DNA from 4 places in the Sodalis sp. RH15 genome. Region 3 is predicted to be linked to each of the others. Evidence: predicted binding sites of a transcription regulator. Region 3 holds the regulator's gene; each other region holds the start of a gene.
The links. The regulator PurR, encoded in region 3, represses purine synthesis genes. The targets are predictions, from matches to a motif close to CANGCAAACGTTTGCNTG.
Positions count from the first base shown of each region.

Region 1: rbsD (D-ribose pyranase) is a predicted target of PurR. The motif match lies at 1,308-1,325, and genes of this name have one in related genera.
Region 2: purH (bifunctional phosphoribosylaminoimidazolecarboxamide formyltransferase/IMP cyclohydrolase) is a predicted target of PurR. The motif match lies at 2,343-2,360, and genes of this name have one in related genera.
Region 4: cvpA (colicin V production protein) is a predicted target of PurR. The motif match lies at 1,079-1,096, and genes of this name have one in related genera.

Region 1 covers NZ_CP178738.1:79,488-82,929, reverse strand. Annotated here, with positions in the region: gene ACL2XO_RS00340 (sulfate ABC transporter substrate-binding protein) at 1-883, shown strand, start outside; gene rbsD (D-ribose pyranase) at 1,340-1,759, shown strand; gene rbsA (ribose ABC transporter ATP-binding protein RbsA) at 1,767-3,278, shown strand; gene rbsC (ribose ABC transporter permease) at 3,278-3,442, shown strand, end outside.
Region 2 covers NZ_CP178738.1:5,932,053-5,935,494, reverse strand. Annotated here, with positions in the region: gene purD (phosphoribosylamine--glycine ligase) at 1-622, opposite strand, end outside; gene purH (bifunctional phosphoribosylaminoimidazolecarboxamide formyltransferase/IMP cyclohydrolase) at 638-2,227, opposite strand; rRNA gene ACL2XO_RS26810 (16S ribosomal RNA) at 2,779-3,442, shown strand, end outside.
Region 3 covers NZ_CP178738.1:3,277,839-3,281,280, forward strand. Annotated here, with positions in the region: gene cfa (cyclopropane fatty acyl phospholipid synthase) at 1-424, opposite strand, end outside; gene purR (HTH-type transcriptional repressor PurR) at 852-1,868, opposite strand; gene ACL2XO_RS14945 (YnhF family membrane protein) at 2,068-2,157, shown strand; gene ACL2XO_RS14950 (C40 family peptidase) at 2,183-3,079, opposite strand; gene ACL2XO_RS14955 (hypothetical protein) at 3,161-3,340, opposite strand.
Region 4 covers NZ_CP178738.1:4,281,080-4,284,521, reverse strand. Annotated here, with positions in the region: gene folC (bifunctional tetrahydrofolate synthase/dihydrofolate synthase) at 1-158, shown strand, start outside; gene dedD (cell division protein DedD) at 148-963, shown strand; gene cvpA (colicin V production protein) at 1,154-1,642, shown strand; gene purF (amidophosphoribosyltransferase) at 1,676-3,193, shown strand; gene ACL2XO_RS19405 (UbiX family flavin prenyltransferase) at 3,341-3,442, shown strand, end outside.

The sequences.
Region 1 (3,442 bases), 3.0 Mb from region 3:
TCAGGACTACAATGCTGCCTTCAGCAAATACTGGCAGGCTAAGACCGGCGACAAGGTCACCATTCGGCAATCCCACGGCGGGTCAGGTAAGCAGGCTACCTCGGTTATCAACGGTATTGATGCGGATGTGGTGACATTGGCGCTGGAATCTGATGTGGACGCCATCGCAGCGCGCGGCCGGATTGATAAAAACTGGATTACCCGGCTGCCTGATAACTCGGCGCCTTATACCTCCACTATTGTTTTTCTGGTACGTAAGGGCAATCCCAAGCAAATTCATGACTGGCCTGATTTAATCAAGCCTGGCATCTCCATCATCACGCCGAACCCGAAGACCTCCGGCGGCGCGCGTTGGAACTATCTGGCCGCCTGGGGTTATGCGCTGCATCATAATAATAACGATCAGGCGAAAGCCCAGGATTTCGTCAAGGCGGTTTATAAAAATGTGAGCGTACTGGATTCAGGCGCCCGCGATTCCACGAATACCTTTGTGGAACGCGGCATCGGCGACGTTTTAATCGCCTGGGAAAACGAGGCTTTGCTGGCGGTGAATAAGGTGGGTAAAGGCCAATTCGATATCGTTGTTCCCAGCGAGTCAATTGTGGCGGAGCCTACGGTATCGGTAGTAGATAAAGTGGTGGACAAACGGGGAACCCGCGACGTGGCTACCGCTTATCTGACCTATCTTTATTCGCCGGAAGGCCAGCGTATCGCGGCCAGAAACTATTATCGTCCCCGTGATCCGGCAGTGGCGAAGGAATTTGCCGATAAATTCCCACAGCTCAAGCTGTACAGCTTGAAGGATGTGTTCGGGAGCTGGCAGCAGGTGCAAAAAGTGCATTTCTCCGACGGCGGCAGCTTCGATCAAATCAACCAACGTTAACCGTTAACCCAAGCATAACGCCGATGGCTATAAGCCATCGGTGAGCTTGTTGACAAAGTGTTCGGTCGGGTTAGGCTACCAGATCGTAAACACGCCGTGAATACATCCCTGTAGGCTCGATCCGCGCCACCCATGGCGCGGACGGTTTACTCTTCTGGCAACCTGCCCTGCCTTATTGACTTCGAGTGCATTTGTCAACAGTCTGGCCGATGGCAATAAGCCGTCGGTTTTTTTCCTCACATCTTCTTCCCGCTGCCCTGACGGACCACGTTTTTCCGGCGACCGCATCCTCTTCTCGCTTCACTCTCAAATTCAATTGCTTGTGTGAATAATCTTTTTTATCACTAGCGAAACGTTTCGATGGCGATCACATTTTTGATGGATTGAGCTTGTACACCTCTGCTTTTTTAACTAATTTCATCCTCAGCGAAACGTTTCGCTGGTGGAGGCAGGAAAATGAAGAAAGGTGTTTTACTGAACGCTGACGTCTCTGCGCTCATCTCCCGTCTGGGCCATACGGATCAGGTCACGATTGCCGATGCGGGATTGCCCATTCCCTCTTCAAGCCAAAGGATTGATCTGGCGTTGACCCGGGGTGTGCCGACCTTTTTACAGGTGGTGAGCGCGGTTGTCAGCGAAATGCAGGTAGAAAAGGCCATTTTGGCCAAGGAAATGGCGGAAATTAATCCTCAGCTGCATGAGGCGCTGCTGGATCAGTTGACGGCCCTTGAGCAGCAACAGGGCAATACCATTGCCATCGAGTATATCAGCCACCAGGTATTCAAAGCCCAGACCGCATATAGCCGCGCGGTCATCCGCAGTGGGGAATGCACTCCTTTCGCCAATGTCATCCTGTGCTCCGGCGTCACCTTCTGAGGCATCTATGCAACCGTTACTGCAATTGACAGGGATAGACAAATCCTTCCCGGGGGTTAAGGCGCTTACCGGCGCGGCGCTGACGGTTTATCCCGGCCGCGTTATGGCGCTGGTGGGAGAGAATGGCGCCGGCAAGTCTACCATGATGAAAGTGTTGACCGGCATCTACAGCAAAGATGCCGGCACCCTGTCATACCTGGGAAAAGAGGTGGCGTTCAGCGGGCCGAAGGCATCCCAGGAAGCCGGTATCGGCATTATCCATCAAGAATTGAATCTTATTCCTCAGTTGACCATTGCGGAAAATATCTTCCTCGGCCGCGAATTCCTCAATCGGTTCGGCGGTATCGACTGGAAACGGATGTACAGCGAAGCTGACCAGCTGTTGGCCCGGCTCAATCTGCGGTATAGCAGCCACCGTCTGGTGGGGGAGCTGTCCATCGGCGATCAGCAGATGGTGGAAATAGCCAAGGTCATCAGCTTCAAGTCCCGGGTCATTATCATGGATGAGCCTACCGATGCGCTCACCGATACCGAAACGGCGTCGCTGTTCAGCGTGATAAACGAACTCAGGCAGCAGGGCTGCGGCATCGTTTATATTTCCCATCGGTTAAAAGAGATTTTTCAAATCTGCGACGATGTCACGGTGCTTCGGGACGGGCAGTTTATCGCCGAACGCCGGGTAACCGAGTTACAGGAAGACGCCCTGATCGAAATGATGGTGGGACGTCGCCTGGAAGAGCAATACCCGCGCATTGAAGTCCCTCTCGGCGAGGAACGTCTAGCGGTCAATCATCTTAGCGGCCCCGGCGTCGACGATGTCAGCTTTACGCTGCGCCGCAGTGAAATCCTCGGCGTCGCGGGCTTGATGGGCGCGGGACGCACGGAACTGATGAAAACCCTCTATGGCGCGGCGAAACGCACCGGCGGCACGGTAGTGCTGGACGGGCGAGCCATTATGACCCGCACCCCTCAGGACGGGTTGGCTAACGGTATCGTCTACATTTCCGAAGATCGTAAGCGGGACGGGCTGGTGCTGGGGATGTCGGTGAAGGAGAACATGACCCTCACCGCCCTGCGCTATTTCAGCCGTCAGGGCGGCGGATTGAAACACGCGGAAGAACAGCAGGCGGTAGGGGATTTTATTCGTTTATTCAATATTAAAACGCCCTCGATGGAGCAGCCAATAGGCCTGCTGTCCGGCGGCAATCAACAAAAAGTCGCCATTGCCCGCGGCTTGATGACCCGGCCCAAGGTATTGATTCTGGATGAACCGACCCGCGGCGTCGATGTCGGCGCTAAAAAAGAGATTTATCAATTAATCAATCAGTTCAAAGAAGAAGGGCTCAGTATCATTTTGGTCTCTTCGGAGATGCCCGAAGTGCTGGGAATGAGCGATCGCGTGATGGTGATGCATGAGGGCCGCTTAAGCGGCATTTTCCCCATAGGGCAGGCCACTCAAGAGGTCCTGATGGCCGCGGCCGTCGGTAAGCAATACAGTACCCAGCAGGAGAATCAATGATGAGTACCCGGATTATTCCCGTTAAACGCGGTTTCAGCAAAACTTGGCTATTAGAACAGAAATCATTGATTGCGCTGCTGGTGCTTATCGCCGTGGTGTCTTCCATGAGTTCGAACTTCTTCAGCCTCAATAATTTGTTCAATATTCTTCAACAGACCTCCGTG
Region 2 (3,442 bases), 2.7 Mb from region 3:
GCAGCACGTGTGCGCCATCCACCATGACGATGAAACTGGCCTCTTCCCCTTCCAGGAACTCTTCCACCACAATCCGGTGTCCGGCATCGCCAAAAGCGTTGCCCGCCAGCATGTCCTGAATCGCCGCTTCCGCTTCCGGCAGTGTCATCGCGACGATAACCCCTTTGCCGGCGGCCAAACCGTCCGCCTTGATGACGATGGGCGCGCCTTTTTCACGCACGTAGGCCAGCGCCGGTTCGATTTCGGTAAAATTACCGTATGACGCGCTGGGAATATGATGCCGGGCCAGGAAATCCTTGGTAAACGCCTTGGAGCCTTCCAACTGAGCGGCGGCTTTGGTCGGGCCGAACACCCGCAAACCGGCGGCGCGGAACGCATCGACGATGCCCAGCACCAGCGGCGCCTCGGGGCCGACGATGGTCAGACCGATATCATGGCCTTGGGCAAATTCCACCAGCGCCGGGATATCGGTTGCGGCGATATTGACATTCTCCAGCGCGGGTTCGATGGCGGTACCGGCATTACCCGGCGCGACATACACTTTGCCGGCCAGCGGTGAACGTGCGCTTTTCCACGCCAGGGCGTGCTCACGGCCGCCATTGCCAATAATCAAGATATTCATGGGATGCTCCTGGGATCAGTGGCGGAAGTGGCGCATGCCGGTAAAAATCATGGCGATGCCATGTTCATTGGCCGCGGCAATGACTTCATCATCGCGGATGGAACCGCCGGGCTGGATAACACAGCTGATTCCCACGGCCGCCGCGGCGTCGATACCGTCCCGGAAGGGGAAAAACGCATCGGAGGCCATGGCCGATCCGCGCACGTCCAAGCCTTCGTCAGCGGCTTTGATGCCGGCGATTTTTGCCGAATAGACCCGGCTCATCTGGCCGGCGCCGATACCGATGGTCATATTGCCGCGGGCATAAACGATGGCGTTGGATTTAACGTATTTGGCCACTTTCCAACAGAACAGCGCATCCCGCAGCTCCGTTTCGCTTGGCTGACGTTCGGTCACGATGCGCAAATCCGCCGGCCCGACCATACCCAAATCCCTCTCCTGCACCAGCAAGCCGCCGTTGACGCGTTTGAAATCCAGACCAGGCACCCGTGCCTGCCAGGCCCCGCAGGTTAATACCCGTACGTTTTGTTTCGCCTTGAGTACGGCCAAGGCGTCATCGGTTATGGACGGTGCGATAATCACTTCCACGAACTGGCGGCTGATAATGGCTTTGGCGGTAACGGCATCGAGGGGACGGTTGAAGGCGATAATGCCGCCGAACGCCGAGGTCGGGTCGGTCTTATAGGCCCGTTCATAGGCTTCCAAAAGCCCATCGCCGATGGCGACCCCGCAAGGATTAGCATGCTTTACAATTACGCAGGCCGGTTCGGCAAACTCTTTTACGCACTCCAGAGCGGCGTCGGTATCGGCAATATTGTTATAGGATAAGGCTTTGCCTTGCAGCTGTTGCGCGGTGGCGACGGAGGCCTCACGGGTCTGCTCTTCGATATAAAATGCCGCCAGCTGATGGCTGTTCTCGCCGTAACGCATATCCTGTTTTTTAACAAAATTCAGATTCAGGGTGCGGGGAAAGCGGCCGGCGGGGGCGGAAGTCTCACCATAATAGGGGGGGACCTGGCTACCGAAATAGTTGGCGATCATGCTGTCATATGCCGCGGTGTGTTCAAACGCTTTAATCGCCAGGTCAAAGCGGGTGTCGTAAGTCAATGAACCGTCGTGCTGGTCCATTTCATCGAGCAGGCGAGGGTAATCCGCGCTGTTCACCACAATCGCGACATCCTTATGATTCTTGGCGGCGGAACGCACCATGGTGGGACCGCCGATATCGATATTTTCCACCGCATCTTCGCGGGTACAATCTTCCCGCGCCACGGTTTGGGCAAACGGATAAAGATTTACCACCACCATATCGATAGGCTCGATGGCATGCAGTTGCATAATGGCATCATCCTGGCCGCGGCGACCCAAAATACCGCCATGCACTTTGGGGTGCAGTGTCTTAACCCGACCGTCCATCATTTCAGGGAAGCCGGTGTAGTCTGAAACCTCGGTCACCGGCAATCCGGCTTCCGCCAAAAGGCGCGCGGTACCGCCGGTGGACAGCAGTTTAACGCCGCGCTGCGACAGGGACCGGGCGAATTCTACGATACCGGCTTTGTCAGAAACACTGAGCAGAGCACGGCGTACAGGACGTGGTTGTTGCATAACAAAGTTATCCCTTGATTGGATAGTTTCAATAACACTGACACGCACCGGCGTTCATTTATAAAAGGCCACTGATGCATGGAATACCGATGCTGATAAAATAGGCGTGAATTGTAGCGAAAACGTTTGCGTGATGCTCGCCAAATTTTGCCTGTCATGCATGTCTGTGGATAAGTTTGTGCACAAGCGGGTATAACCCCCTGTTTTGCTGTGGAAAGCAGCGAACGAGCCTATTCAGGCAAAATACCTGTTGCGGCTCCATTAGAATTCCCTATAATGCGCCTCCATCGACCGGGACTGTGAGCAGCTTCACAAGGACCGAAAACGAGTCAGAAGCAAGCCTGACGGGCTTGACACTGGTAGGGGAAAGCGTAATATACGCCACCTCGCGCCAGACTGAATCATAGCGGCGCATGCTCTTTAACAATTTATCAGACAATCTGTGTGGGCACTCACAAGACCGTATCGAAACACAACAATACAAGTCTTGAAGAGTGACAAACAGTTAATTCAAAAGATTAACCAGATGAAATCTTTGAGCATCAAGCTTTTAATTGAAGAGTTTGATCATGGCTCAGATTGAACGCTGGCGGCAGGCCTAACACATGCAAGTCGAGCGGCAGCGGAAAGTAGCTTGCTACTTTGCCGGCGAGCGGCGGACGGGTGAGTAATGTCTGGGGATCTGCCCGATGGAGGGGGATAACTACTGGAAACGGTAGCTAATACCGCATAACGTCGCAAGACCAAAGTGGGGGACCTTAGGGCCTCACACCATCGGATGAACCCAGATGGGATTAGCTAGTAGGTGGGGTAACGGCTCACCTAGGCGACGATCCCTAGCTGGTCTGAGAGGATGACCAGCCACACTGGAACTGAGACACGGTCCAGACTCCTACGGGAGGCAGCAGTGGGGAATATTGCACAATGGGCGCAAGCCTGATGCAGCCATGCCGCGTGTGTGAAGAAGGCCTTCGGGTTGTAAAGCACTTTCAGCGGGGAGGAAGGGGTTGAGTTTAATAGATTCAATCATTGACGTTACCCGCAGAAGAAGCACCGGCTAACTCCGTGCCAGCAGCCGCGGTAATACGGAGGGTGCGAGCGTTAATCGGAATTACTGGGCGTAAAGCGTACGCAGGCGGTTTGTTAAGTCAGATGTGAAATCCCCGAGCTTAACTCGGGAACTGCATTTGAAACTGGCAGGCTAGAGTCTCGTAG
Region 3 (3,442 bases):
AATAGCCGCACGAATACTGCATATAGGGATCCAGCATCAGGCTGAACAGGTCATTACCCAAGTCATAATGCTCTTTGCCGACAATCCAAGCCCGTTTTTTAGACTGAAGATTCATGAGCCGCGCGGCGGCAACGCGCATAACATCCTTGAAATGCCGGGGAAGCTTATTTTCCAAACCGGCTCTTAAAACGCGCTGAAAAAAGATATCCAGTCGCTCGCATTCCCACCAGCCGTCCATGTAACTTTCACCCAACCCCAATGACCCGTCCTCTAGCACGCGTTTAAAAAATTCCGGGTTCTTGACATGAATATCAAACGGCCTTGCGCCGTTGATCTTTACACCTGCCTCAGCAAGCATTTCATGGATGATTCGATACCAAGCATTATCATGAAAGCTCAGGTCTTCAACACACGAGGAACTCATAGCTTCTCCATCACCTTTCTTCTGTTATAACCCCGTCAGGAAAAGCGTAGCCGATACCTGCGGGCTTTTATAATCATCCACGGGTATCCGTGGTGTCGGATGTACCACAATAAACAGAGGAATATAAAAAACACCAATAGACTGTTTGTCAGACGGGCGCTTCATAAATAGGATGACGCCATGTAAAAACACGACATTCTTTTAAAGCAAAATTATTAGACAACTCGTTATATTTGTTAACGATATTGAGTATAAGCCTGCATTCCGGTTTAGACAATAGCTGACAGAATAATGTATTTCACAGATAAGTTAATGATTTCCTATCGAAACAATAACTCATCAGGCACATTCGGCGGTATGAAATATATTATTACATTCGGGAGCGAATCACCTTTGATAAGGGGCTCAGGAGGCCGTGCGCCGCCCTTCAGGAGCGAAACGGGCCGTCGGCCACCGAACGGCGTACAATCAGGGCGGGATGCACTTCGATAATCCTGGCGTTTTCCCGTTTGCTGGTGATACGGTCCAGCAGCATGGTCAGCGCGGCCTCGCCCAGCTCTTCTTTGGGTTGATGAATGGTAGTCAATGACGGGGTAAAAAAGCACGAATTGCGCACATTATCATAACCGATAATTGAGATGTCATCGGGAACCTTCATGCCCATTTCATCAATGGCGCACATTGCACCCATGGCCATGATATCACCGCCGCAAAATACCGCCGTGGGCCTTTGCGGCCTGGACAGAATGAGTTTCATGGCCTGATAGCCGGATTCCGGTTCGAAATCCCCCTGCACAATCCATTGATGGGGAATGGCGATGCCGGCTTCTTCCAGGGCCCGCAGGTAGCCGCGATGACGGCCGCCCCCGGTATTGCGCGCCAGTTGGCCGGGTATGGCGCCGATATCGCGATGCCCCCTGGAAATCAGATAGCGGGTCGCCATGTAACCCCCGGCGAAGGCATTGTCGATAATGGTATCGGTGAAATCCCGGCGAGCTTCGCCCCAATCCATGACCACCATGGGGATATGGCGATACTCTTCCAGCATATTCAGCAACGGTTCGGGATATTCGGCGCACATCACCAGCAACCCGTCCACCCGTTTTTGCGCCAGCATCGCCAGATAGGCGCCCTGTTTGTTCAGATCGTTATGGGAGTTGCACAGCACAAGGGTATATCCCCGCACAAAACAGTGGTGCTCAATCGACTCGATAATTTCCGCGAAGTAGGGCGCTTCGCTTGAGCTGGCCAGCAGGCCGATGGATTTTGTGCGGTTGATCTTAAGGCTGCGCGCCACGTCGCTGGGGGAATAGTGCAGCTGCCCGATGGCCTCCAAAACGGCGATCTTGGTCTCTTGCGCCACAAATCGCGTCTTATTGATGACATGTGACACCGTAGTGGTGGATACCCCGGCGCGTTTCGCCACGTCTTTAATGGTTGCCATGCGTGTAGAACTCCTGTACGCCGAAATAAATAAATCGCCAATTTTCCTTGATTCGGCACTAAAGTGAAAGCGATAAAGATAAATATGCTCGGGAGTTGCTGCCCGGCAAGCTTTTTTAATCGGGTTATGCGACACTGCTTACAACCTACGGGTGTAAAGATATCCCGTTCAGCGATAGGTGTAGTGATAAGGAGAAGTGATGAGCAGCGATTTCAAATTGTCATTAATGACCACGGTATTTTCCTTGCTGGTGATCATTGCGTTCAGCTTTACCGCGGTAATGAATTAAGGCGCCCAGGCGCCTTTTTTTCCTTTCAGCGAATGGTTTTCGGCGTCACGACCCGGCGGGCGCCGACATAGTGATCCGCCCAATAATCTTCATTCAGATAGCTGATGCGGATATCGCGGCCGGTGCGGGGGGATTCGATAAACCGTCCGTTGCCCAAATAAACGCCCACATGATCCGCCGCGCCGCGGTTGGTGATATGGAAGAAAACCAAATCGCCGCTTTCCAGATCGTCTTTCTTCACCGGCGCCGCATCGCGTAAATGGAACATTTCATTGGCGGTACGGGGCATATGAATCCGTACCACGTCCTTATAAGCATAATAGATCAGGCCGCTGCAATCGAACCCGGTATTGGGCGACATGCCGCCCCAGCGATAAGGCTTGCCCATCTGGGACATCAGCTTGTTCATCGCCGTCAATTTGGCATGCTGATAGCGTTTTTTGTGGCTATCGCTCATGATGATGGGTTGATCGTTGGCAATGAGATCGAGCGTGGCGCTTTCTTTCATCCGATGCCTGCCGTAACCCTTTTTGTAGCCTTTTTTCGGCGGGGTAAACTTGGCTATTTTTTTTGCGGGGGGCATTGGATGCAATTTTTTAACGTGGTTTTTTTCGACGGCCGGCTCTTTCGCTTTGGCGACGGGTAGGGAATGTAATTTTTTATTGCTGCTTTTTTCAGCAACGAGCTCTTTTGGTTTGTCTGTGCTATGACGGGTGATTTTCTGCTCGGTCACCGGTTTGCTTTTTTTGGTTATCTTCAACACCTCTTTAAGAGGTTTTCGTTTGCGTCGGTCACCTGTTTTAGCCGTACTGGACTGTGATTTTCGCTGGTCGGCATTGATACCGGCATTGGGCGCGGCATGCGCCAAATTGAAAAATAACTGAGTAAAAAGCAACACAAAAAGCGTAAAGCATAAACGCATGATTAACGCTATCCTCTGTGGCCCCAAAGAGGGGGTTATAAATGCCTCAAAGGAATTTAAGCTATTTACCCCTACTTTGCATCATGAATTATCATCATATTGTGAATAAACGTGAACGACTGCATATTTGTTGCATTCATCGGCATAATTTGGCGCAAAATTCAACAGTTTTTCAATTGTTAAAAAAGAGTTTGGCAGCCATGCCCCGGTGCCAGGTAAAAGGCCGCCTTTGGTGTTATCCTTTATTAAGGTGCTGCGCATCTTTGTCCGTGCGGGCTATGGCGGGCAAAAAAACGTTTATCTATTTATACGGTAATCGTTAGAATAGTGATTCTGAGCATAATCCCGCCCAGAGCAGATAAG
Region 4 (3,442 bases), 1.0 Mb from region 3:
ATCTGGACAGGGCGCGCCGGTTCGACGACGTGGTCGATGCCTGGCGCCAGGCGCTGCAGGACGCCGATCCGGCGGACTGCATACTGGTGTTCGGGTCGTTTCATACCGTTGCGCCGGTCCTGGCGGTGGTTAACGCGGAGAAACAACGTGGCGAGTAAATTTCAAAACCGCCTGGTGGGCACCATTATCATCGTCGCGCTGGGAGTGATAGTGCTGCCGGGCCTGCTGGACGGCAAAAAGAAGCATTATCAGGATGAATTCGCCGCCATCCCCCTGGTGCCCAAACCGGGGGATACCGATGAAACCGAGGTGTCTCCCCAGGCCAACCAGGCGTTGCCCAGCCAGCCGCCGGAAGGGGCGGGGGCTGCCGTGGAGCAGGCTAACAACGCCCCGGCAGGGGAGTCGCAGTCGGCGGCGCCGGTCCCCGATGCCCCGGAACAACCCGCCATTGTGGTGCCAAAGCCCAATGCGCCCGCCGCGCGTCAGGAGCAGGTGAAACCGGCGCCCCGTCCGGCGCAGGCCAAGCCGGCGGTGAAGCCGGAAAACAGACCGTCGTCCCCGGCGGCTCAAACGGCGCCGGCGAAACCCATCGCCAGACCGGAAAGCAAGCCGGCGCCCTCCGCGGAGGATACGGCGCCCAGGCCCGTGGCCGCGGCACCGAAACCCGCCACGCCGGCGCCGAAGCCCGAAGCACAGCAAACCACCGAGCAGGCGCCGAAGGGCCAGGCCTGGGTGGTACAGCTGGGGGCGTTGAAAAACGCCGCCAAGGTGACTGAAATCACCGCCAAGCTGAGGCTGTCGGGTTATCGGGTCTATACCGTGCCGTCCCAACCGGTGGCGGGCCAGATTACCCGGATCTTTGTCGGACCGGACGCCTCAAAGGATAAGTTGCAGGGCGCGCTGCCGGAAATGAATCAGTTAAGCGGCCTGAGCGGCCAGCTGCGTGCCTATCAGGTACGTTAACCGTGGGAGGCGCGGAGCAAAAATGCCGGCTTTTTCACCGTTCCGCTCTATCTTCCTGCGGCGGGCGGCTTTTTTTAATCGCCGTTATTTATTTAATGACAGGACGGAATTCCGGTGCGCAAACGTTTTCGTTTTCTGATAGAATTCGCCGCGAACCAGTTGTCGGGGCGGATTATCATGGGATGTACGCATGACTTGGGTTGATTATGTCATCATCGGCATCATTGCCTTTTCAGCCTTGGTAAGCCTGATTCGCGGGTTTATCCGGGAAGCGTTATCGTTAATAACCTGGGGATGTGCTTTTTTTGTCGCCAGCCACTATTATGTATATCTCGCAGTCTATTTTACCCGCTTTGAAGATCAGCTTGTTCGCAACGGTATCGCGATTGCCCTGTTGTTCGTGGCGACCCTGATAGTCGGGGCAATCGTCAATTACGTGATTGGCTCTTTGGTGGAGCGGACCGGGTTATCCGGCACCGACCGGGTGCTGGGGGTGTGTTTCGGCGCACTCAGGGGCATCTTGATCGTCGCGGCGATCCTGTTCTTTCTGGACACCTTCACCGGCTTTGCCCAAAGCGCTGACTGGCATCAGTCGGAGCTGATACCGCAGTTCAGCGGTATCATCAGATGGTTTTTTGACTATCTGGCAAGCACGTCGAGTTTTTTACCGAAGCATTAATCGCTCCGGTAACGCTGATGAGGAAATGACTACATGTGCGGTATTGTCGGTATCGCCGGTTTTATGCCGGTCAACCAGTCGATTTATGACGCGTTAACGGTGCTTCAGCATCGTGGGCAGGACGCCGCGGGCATCGTCACCATCGATGCATTGAACTGCTTTCGTTTGCGCAAAGCCAACGGCCTGGTGAAAGACGTCTTTGAAGCCCGGCATATGCAACGGCTGCAAGGCAACATGGGCATCGGCCATGTCCGTTATCCCACGGCCGGCAGTTCCAGCGCTTCCGAAGCCCAGCCCTTTTATGTCAATTCCCCGTTCGGCATCACCCTGGCCCACAACGGCAACCTGACCAATGCCCATGAGCTGCGTACCAAGCTGTTCGATAAAGGGCGCCGGCATATCAATACCACGTCCGATTCGGAAATTCTGCTGAACATTTTCGCCAGCGAATTGGACCGGTTTCCGGATTATCCCCTGGAAGCGGACAATATCTTTGCCGCCGTGGCCGCGACCCATCAGCAGATCCGCGGCGCGTATGCCGTGGTGGGAATGATCATCGGCCACGGGCTGGTGGCGTTCCGCGATCCCAACGGCATCCGTCCGCTGGTGATCGGCAAACGCACCCTGGCCGACGGACGCAACGAATATATGGTGGCGTCGGAAAGCGTGGCGCTGGATACCCTGGGTTTTGAATTCCTGCGCGATGTGGCTCCTGGCGAAGCGGTGTACATCACCGAAAAAGGCCAGCTGTTTACCCGCCAGTGCGCTGAAAACCCGCAGAACCATCCCTGCCTGTTTGAATATGTCTATTTCGCCCGCCCGGATTCTTTTATCGATAAAGTGTCCGTTTATAGCGCGCGGGTGCGCATGGGCCAGAAACTGGGTGAGAAAATCGCCCGCGAATGGGAAGATCTGGATATCGACGTGGTGATCCCGATTCCGGAAACGTCTTGCGATATCGCCCTTGAAATCGCCCGCATCCTGAATCTGCCCTATCGTCAGGGGTTTGTGAAAAACCGCTATGTCGGCCGGACGTTTATCATGCCGGGCCAGCAGGTTCGCCGCAAATCGGTGCGCCGCAAACTCAATGCCAATCGCGCCGAGTTCCGCGATAAGAATGTGCTGCTGGTGGATGACTCCATCGTCCGGGGCACCACCTCCGAGCAAATCGTGGAAATGGCGCGGGAGGCCGGGGCCCGAAACGTCTATCTGGCCTCCGCCGCGCCGGAAATCCGTTTTCCCAATGTCTACGGCATCGATATGCCCAGCGCCACCGAACTGATTGCCCACGGCCGCGAGGTGGATGAAATCCGCACGCTGATTGGCGCCGATGCGTTGATATTCCAGGATCTTAGCGACCTGGAACAGGCGGTGCGCGAGGATAACCCGGATATTGCGCAGTTTGAATCCTCGGTGTTCAACGGCATTTACGTCACCAAGGATGTGGATCAGCGCTATCTGGACTATCTGGAATCCTTGCGTAATGATGACGCCAAAGCGGTCCGGATGCAGAATGAAGTGGAAAATCTGGAAATGTATAACGAAGGTTGATCCACGCCTTCCCGGTGCATTGGCTTAAAGACTGCCCTACCATGCGGCATACCGTGCCGCCGGAGAGGGCAAAATTTCACGCACCCGGGCGGTTAAACGCTCCGGGTGTTTTTATTTAGGGCACACGCCATGGGGACAACTTCCGGTATGACGAAAAAACGACTGATTGTGGGCCTTACCGGGGCCAGCGGGGCAATCTATGGCGTACGGCTGCTGCAGGTGCTGAAATCGATTGAGGGTGTCGAGACC